DNA from 2 places in the Kribbella sp. NPDC049174 genome. Region 1 is predicted to be linked to the other one. Evidence: riboswitches for the same ligand, from Rfam matches in the RefSeq annotation. Region 1 holds a riboswitch; the other holds the start of a gene.

Evidence for each region. A riboswitch is a leader RNA that binds a small molecule or an ion and turns the genes downstream of it on or off. The one in region 1 is predicted to bind FMN.
Region 2: linked by a shared signal. The riboswitch ahead of ribB (3,4-dihydroxy-2-butanone-4-phosphate synthase) and the one ahead of ribD (bifunctional diaminohydroxyphosphoribosylaminopyrimidine deaminase/5-amino-6-(5-phosphoribosylamino)uracil reductase RibD) in region 1 are both predicted to bind FMN.

What each region holds. Positions count from the first base shown of each region.
Region 1 is NZ_JBICSZ010000017.1:42,156-45,550, reverse strand. It holds gene pnuC (nicotinamide riboside transporter PnuC) at 1-521, opposite strand, end outside; gene ACGFIF_RS42555 (riboflavin synthase) at 518-1,120, opposite strand; gene ribD (bifunctional diaminohydroxyphosphoribosylaminopyrimidine deaminase/5-amino-6-(5-phosphoribosylamino)uracil reductase RibD) at 1,121-2,158, opposite strand; FMN riboswitch at 2,285-2,418, opposite strand; gene ACGFIF_RS42545 (hypothetical protein) at 2,476-2,613, opposite strand; gene ACGFIF_RS42540 (serine/threonine-protein kinase) at 2,733-3,395, shown strand, end outside.
Region 2 is NZ_JBICSZ010000008.1:24,436-27,830, forward strand. It holds gene ACGFIF_RS32075 (transketolase family protein) at 1-801, shown strand, start outside; gene ribB (3,4-dihydroxy-2-butanone-4-phosphate synthase) at 785-1,405, opposite strand; FMN riboswitch at 1,497-1,630, opposite strand; gene ACGFIF_RS32085 (DUF4038 domain-containing protein) at 1,683-3,185, shown strand; gene ACGFIF_RS32090 (sugar-binding transcriptional regulator) at 3,217-3,395, shown strand, end outside.

The DNA of each region.
Region 1 (3,395 bases):
CCGACCACGTCCACCGCGATCCAGATCAGCCAGAACTCGACGAACCCGCGGGCCATCCCGTACGTCGCCAGGATCGAGCCGGTCAGGATCCACGCGTCCCACTGCGGTCCCCACGAACCCAGTTCGCGGAGCACGAAGTACGAGACGGCGTACAGCACGACCGCGAGGCCGAGCAGTTCGAGCCGCTCGCGGGCGGTCGCCCAGCGCGGCTGCACCGCGTTCGCGGCACCGCCGTGGCGGGTCTGGTACCAGCGGTACCAGCCGTAGAGGCTGACCAGGGCGAAGAACACCTGGCGCCCGGCCTGGCCCCACAGATCCTTGTCCTGCGGGGTGTCGAAGATCCCGCCGACGAAGACTGTGAAGAGCAGGATGTTGCCGACGATGCCGACCGGCCAGGCGGCCACCAGTCGGCGCATGCCGAACAGTGCGCTGCCGAGGCCGAACACGTTGCCGACGATCTCGCGGACCAGCACCGGCGAACCGGCGATGGTCACCTCGGCGTGCAGCAACCAGTCGATCACTTGGTGCCTCCCAGTAGGCGTTCGACGTACTTGGCGATCACGTCGACCTCGAGGTTGACGGTGTCGCCGACGGCGTTGCGGCCGAGCACGGTGAGCTCGAGCGTGGTCGGGATCAGGCTGACGCCGAAGGTGCCGGTCGCGTCGTCCACGTCGGTCACCGTCAGGGAGACGCCGTCGATGGCGATCGAACCCTTCTCGGCGACGTACTTGAGGATGTTCGCGGGCGCGGCCACCCGGACGTCTTCCCAGTGCTCGCCCGGCGTGCGGCTCGCGATCGTGCCGACCCCGTCGACGTGGCCCTGGACGATGTGCCCGCCGAGCCGTGCGTGGGCCGGCACCGCGCGCTCCAGGTTGACCTGCGAGCCCTTGGTGGCCTGGCCGAGGCTGGTGCGCTGCAACGTCTCCCGCATCACGTCGGCGGTGAAGGTGCCGTCACCGTGCTCGACCACCGTGAGGCAACAGCCGTTGACGGCGATCGAGTCGCCGTGCCCGGCGTCCTCGGTGACCTTCGGGCCGCGGATGGTGAGCCGGGCGGCGTCCCCGTCCAGCAGGTCCAGTGACTCGACCGTGCCGAGTTCTTCGACGATTCCGGTGAACATTCAGCGTTTCCTTTGGAGTTCGAGCGGCGTCAGGGTCAGCCGGACGTCGTCGCCGAGGCGGGTGACGTCCGCTAACTTGAACCGCCGCAGGTGGTCGATCGATTCCGCCCCCAGGTCCCCGATCGCGGCGTACCCGGAGCCGAGCACGGCCGGGGCGACGTACGCGACGATCTGGTCGACCAGCTGCGCGCGGAGGAAGGCGGCGGCCAGCGTCGGACCGCCCTCGAGCCAGAGGTGCCGGATGTGGCTGTCGTCCAGCTGCCGGAGCACCTCGGCCGGGTCATGGGTGGGCAGTAGGAGCGTCGGCGCGCGGTCGTTGCGGATCTTCGCGGTCGGCGGGATCTCCCGGTCGCCGACGACGACGCGCAGCGGCTGCCTGGCGGCCGGTACGTCGTTCTCGTCGCGGACCGTCAGCTCCGGGTCGTCGACCAGCACGGTCTGGGTGCCGACCGCGACCGCGTCACACTCGGCCCGCTTCCGGTGCACGTCGGCGCGCGCGATCGGTCCGGTGATCCACCGGCTGCTCCGGTCCGGAGCCGCCGAGCGCCCGTCGAGAGTGGTGGCGAACTTCCAGGTGACGAACGGCCGGCCCATCCGGACGCTGTGCAGCCAGACGTGGTTGACCGCCTCGGCCTCGGTCTGGAGCACGCCCTCCTCGACCTGGATGTTCTTGCTCCGGAGCTTGTCCGCGCCACCGGAGGCCTGCTTGTTCGGGTCCGGTACGGCGTACACCACCCGGGCCACCCCGGCCGCGATCAGCGCGTCGGCGCACGGCCCGGTCCGGCCGGTGTGATTGCACGGTTCCAAGGTCACGTACGCCGTACCGCCGCGGGCCCGATCACCCGCCATGGTCAGTGCCTCGACCTCGGCATGGGGGCCACCGGCAACGGCGTGGAAGCCCTCACCGACCGGATGACCGTCCCGTCCGGTGATGACACAGCCGACCACCGGGTTGGGGTGGGTGCTGCCGATGCCCTTCGCGGCCAGCTCGACCGCCCGTCGCATCCAGGCGACATCGATCGGCGAAGCGTTGTTCACTCACGGTCCCTCGTCGTCACGGACGCACTCCGGGGCTCGTGACAACCGGCATGCACGCACTGCCGTCCGGAACTGCCCACTCGCCGTTGAGGCTCGCGTCGCCGGACGTCAGAGCGCACCCGCCGATCGCGTGCGCCTCCCATCCGGACTTTCACCGTCGGTCCCGGAATTCCACCAGGTCAACCGGCCGCTCAACCGCTGCGGCCGGGTCGCGGACTATTACCGCCGGCTCGGAATTACACCGACCCCGGAGCACGCGAGTGGGTTCACTCGTACCTCAAGTGTGCCACTGCCACCCCAGTCCACCAGGACCCAGGTCACATCCTGGGCACCCGCCGGGTGAGCGCGAGCGCCACCGAGGCGGTCACACAGGCAGCCGCGACGGTCAGGATGAGGGGCCGGTAGCCGAACGCCTCGGCCAGCGCCGCACCGGCCAGCGGCCCGACGGTGGCCATCGGCAACCACCGCGCCGACACACTGGTGACGAGCCGCCCGCCTCAGAATTCATCAACCGCAGTATTTCACTGGCGGCGGGTTGACCGAGGCGGGCCGGTGGGGCGGTAGGTTCTTGCCGGTGGAGGCGTTTGCGGGCCGGTATCGGCTGATCGACCTGATCGGGACCGGCGGGATGGGCTCGGTCTGGCGGGCGTGGGACCTGCGGCGGTCGGCGTACGTCGCGGCGAAGGTGCTCGGGCAGCACGATGCGGCCGCGTTGCTGCGGTTCGTCCGGGAGCAGTCGTTGCGGATCGAACACCCGCACGTGGTCGCACCGCATGGGTGGGCGGCCGACGACGACAAGGTCGTGTTCGCGATGGACCTGGTCCGCGGCGGCTCCGTCGCGACGCTGCTCGGCGACCACGGCCCGCTCCCCACGTCGTACGTCGCCGTCCTGCTCGACCAACTCCTGCACGGCCTGTCCGCAGTCCACGCGGCCGGCGTCGTACACCGCGACCTGAAGCCCGCCAACCTGCTCCTCGACGCCACCGGCAAGGGCCGCCCGCACCTCCGCCTGTCCGACTTCGGCGTAGCCGGCCTCCTCAACGAGCCCCGCATGACCCGCCACAGCACCGTCCTCGGCACGCCCGGCTACATAGCCCCCGAGCAACTGGCCGGAGCCGACCCCGACCCACGTCAGGACCTGTACACAGTCGGTGCCGTCGCCGCCGAGCTCCTCACCGGAGAGCGGCCCGGCCCGGACGGCAAGCTCCCACCCGTCGATGGGCCGCTGGCCGAATTC
Region 2 (3,395 bases), on a different contig from region 1:
GACCGGTTGATCAACGTCGGGATCGCCGAGCAGGACATGGTCGGCGTGGCGTCGGGGCTGGCCAACGGCGGCCGGATCCCGTTCGTCTCGGCCGCGTCCTGCTTTCTGACCGGCCGCGCGCTGGAACAGATCAAGGCGGACGTCGCCTACTCGAACACCAACGTGAAGCTGTGCGGGATGAGCCCCGGCGTCGCGTACGGCGAACTGGGCCCGACCCACCACTCGATCGAGGACATCGCCTGGCTGCGGGCGATCGCGAACCTGACCGTGATCGTGCCGGCCGACCCGATCGAGACGGCGGCCGCGCTGCGCTGGGCGGCGGCCTCGGACGGGCCGGTGTTCATCCGGGTCAGCCGGATGAGTGTGCCGAAGGTGTACGCGGAGGACTACGAGTTCCAGCTGGGCAAGGCGATCACGGTCCGGGCCGGTGACGATGTCACGCTGATCAGTAACGGCACCGTGCTGTGGCGGGCGATGGTCGCGGCCGAGCAGCTCGCCACCGAAGGGATCTCGGCCCGGGTGCTGTCGATGCCGACGGTGAAACCGCTGGACGTCGACGCCGTGGTCGCGGCCGCGCGGGAGACGGCCGGCATCGTCACCGCGGAGGAGGCGGTGACCGGCGGCGGCCTCGGCGGTGCGGTCGCGGAGACCGTCGTACAGCATCATCCGGCGCGGGTGTCGATCCTCGGGATCCCCGAGTTCGCACCCACGGGGTCGGCCGGATATCTGCTGGACCGCTACGGGCTCTCGCCGGAGGGCATCGCGGACTCCGCCCGGCAGTTGCTCAAGACAAGTAACTGACCAGGTCGGCGATCGAGATCATCGCGAGATCGTGAGTGTCGGCGAACGCGCGCAGGTCGGGCCCGGTCATCAGGGTGCCGTCGTCGTTCATCAGTTCGCCGATCACACCGACCGGCGGCAGTCCGGCCAGCCGGACGAGTTCGACGGTGGCCTCGGTGTGACCGGGCCGCTGCCGGACGCCGCCCTCCACCGCGCGCAACGGGAGGATGTGACCGGGCCGGATCAGGTCCGCGGGCTGTGCCGACGGGTCGGCCAGCACGCGGACGGTCCGGGCCCGGTCGGCCGCCGAGATCCCGGTCCCGATCCCGGTGCTCGCGTCGACCGAGATCGTGTACGCGGTCCGCAGGCTGTCCTGGTTGTTCGGCACCATCAGCGGGAGCTCGAGCCGGTCGAGGAGCTCCGGCGCGGCCGGGGCGCAGACGTAGCCGCTGGTGTGGCGGACCAGCAGGGCCATCAGTTCGGGAGTGGCGAGGCTCGCGGCGAAGGTCAGGTCGCCTTCGTTCTCGCGGTCCTCGTCGTCGACGACCACGACGGGCCGGCCCAGGGCGATCTCTTCGATCGCGCGCTGGATGGTGTCCAGGTGGGTTGTAGTCGCGGAGCTCACGGTCGTTGTCCTCTCGGCCTGGCACTCCGGGGCAACGACAAGCTCCGCGGGCACCTCCGACGGAACCGTCGGCAGCGCACCGCGAAGACTGCCACGTGCGTCTTCCCATCCGGACTTTCACCGTCGGTCCCGGAGTTCCACCAGGTCAACCGCACCTCCTCGCGGAGGTACGGGTCGCGGACTGTCACCGCCGGCTCGGAATTTCACCGACCCCAGAGCACGTGTGGTCTTGCTGTTCGCCGCTCAGTCTATCCGTCACAACCACCCTTGGAGTGTCATGTCCATCTCAGTCTGGCGTGAGCACGAGCTCGAGCTGACCGGTGTTCCGGAGGTCGCCGACCCCTACACCGACGTCGAGGTCTGGGCGGAGTTCGAGCACGAATCCGGCCTGCGGCTGCGGCGCCCGGCCTTCTGGGACGGTGGACGGACGTGGCGCGTCCGCTTCGCTGCGCCCGAGCCCGGCCGCTGGAAGTGGTCGAGTGGCGACGAGAGTGGTGAGTTCGACGTCACCGCCGCCGACAGCGAGCACCCGTTCTACGCCCACGGTTTCTGGCGGATGTCGCCCGGCGGCCGCAGCCTGGTGCACGCGGACGGTACGCCCGCGATCCTGGCCGCGGACACCGCGTGGGCGCTGCCCTGGCGAGCGACACCCGAGCAGGTCCGGGAGTACGCCGCCGACCGGCAGGCCAAGGGCTTCAACGCCGTACTGCTGATGACTGTCCAGCCCGACATGCGAGCCGTCGGCCCGCGGGACCGCACTCAGGACGAGAGCTTCGCCGTCGGTTTCGAGGACCTCCCCGAGGGCCACCTGAACGAGCTGAACGTCGAGTACTTCCAGTACCTCGACGAACTGCTCCGGATCCTGGTCGACCACGGCCTCGTCCCGGTCCTCCAGCCCGTGTTCCAGGGCTTCGGCTGGAAGGGCCTCGAAGTCGCCGGCACCGTCGTACCGCCGGCTGAGTACGCGCGGTACTGCCGCTACCTCGTCGCCCGGTACGGCGCTCAGCCCGCGATCTACCTGGTCGGCGGCGACGGATCGGGCCGCGAACCGCAGATCGCAGCCGGTGGAGAGGAGGTGCACGCGACCGACTGCTACGGCCAGCCGACCGGGATCCACTACCGGCCCCACATCCAGGCGAACGCCCACCAGGACGCGGAGTGGCTCGACTTCCAGTGGTGCCAGACCGGCCACCAGGGCGAGCACGTGCCCGAGCGAGTCGCGGACATGTGGCGGAACCTGCCGGTCAAGGCCGTCGCGAACGGCGAGCCGACGTACGAGAACACCCGGGACCTCGGCAGGGCGGCCGGCTGGTGGCAGGGGCACGAGGCCTGGAGCAACCTGTGTGCGGGCGGGACGATGGGCGTCGTCTACGGCGCGGGCAGTCTGTGGCAGTGGCTGTTGCACCCGGGTGAGACCGGCCAGTCGGAGTTCTTCACCGCGCCGGGAGCCGGCTGGCGCGAGGCGGTCGGCTTCGAGGGGTCGTCGTACGTCGGGCTGCTGCCGAAGATCCTCGCGGGGCTGGCGACGACCGACATGGCACCGGACTGGACCGGGGCGATCACCGGGCGGGCGCTGAGCGTGCCCGGCGAGCTGTTCGTGGTGTACCGGGACAACGGCGGGCCGGTGATGATCTTCGACGACGCGATTCCGCTCGGTTACCGGATCGTGGATCCGCGCGACGGCTCGGTGGTCGCGACCGGGAAACGCGCCGCGCCGCGGGATCCGCTGCCAGACCCAGGCGGCGCACCGCGCGTCTACATCTGCGCGGCTGACCTATAGTCCAATGCTGATCGTCTGTTAGGGGGTTGAGGTGGCCAACGGCAACCGCGCGGTGCGCCAGCCGGGGCTGGACGAGCTGCGGCTGCTCGCGAAGGTGGCCCGGATGTACCACGAGAAGGGCATCCGGCAGCCCCGTATCGCCACCGAGCTGAACCTCTCTCAGGCCCGCGTGTCGCGGATGCTCAAACAGGCCGTCGAGGTCGGCATCGT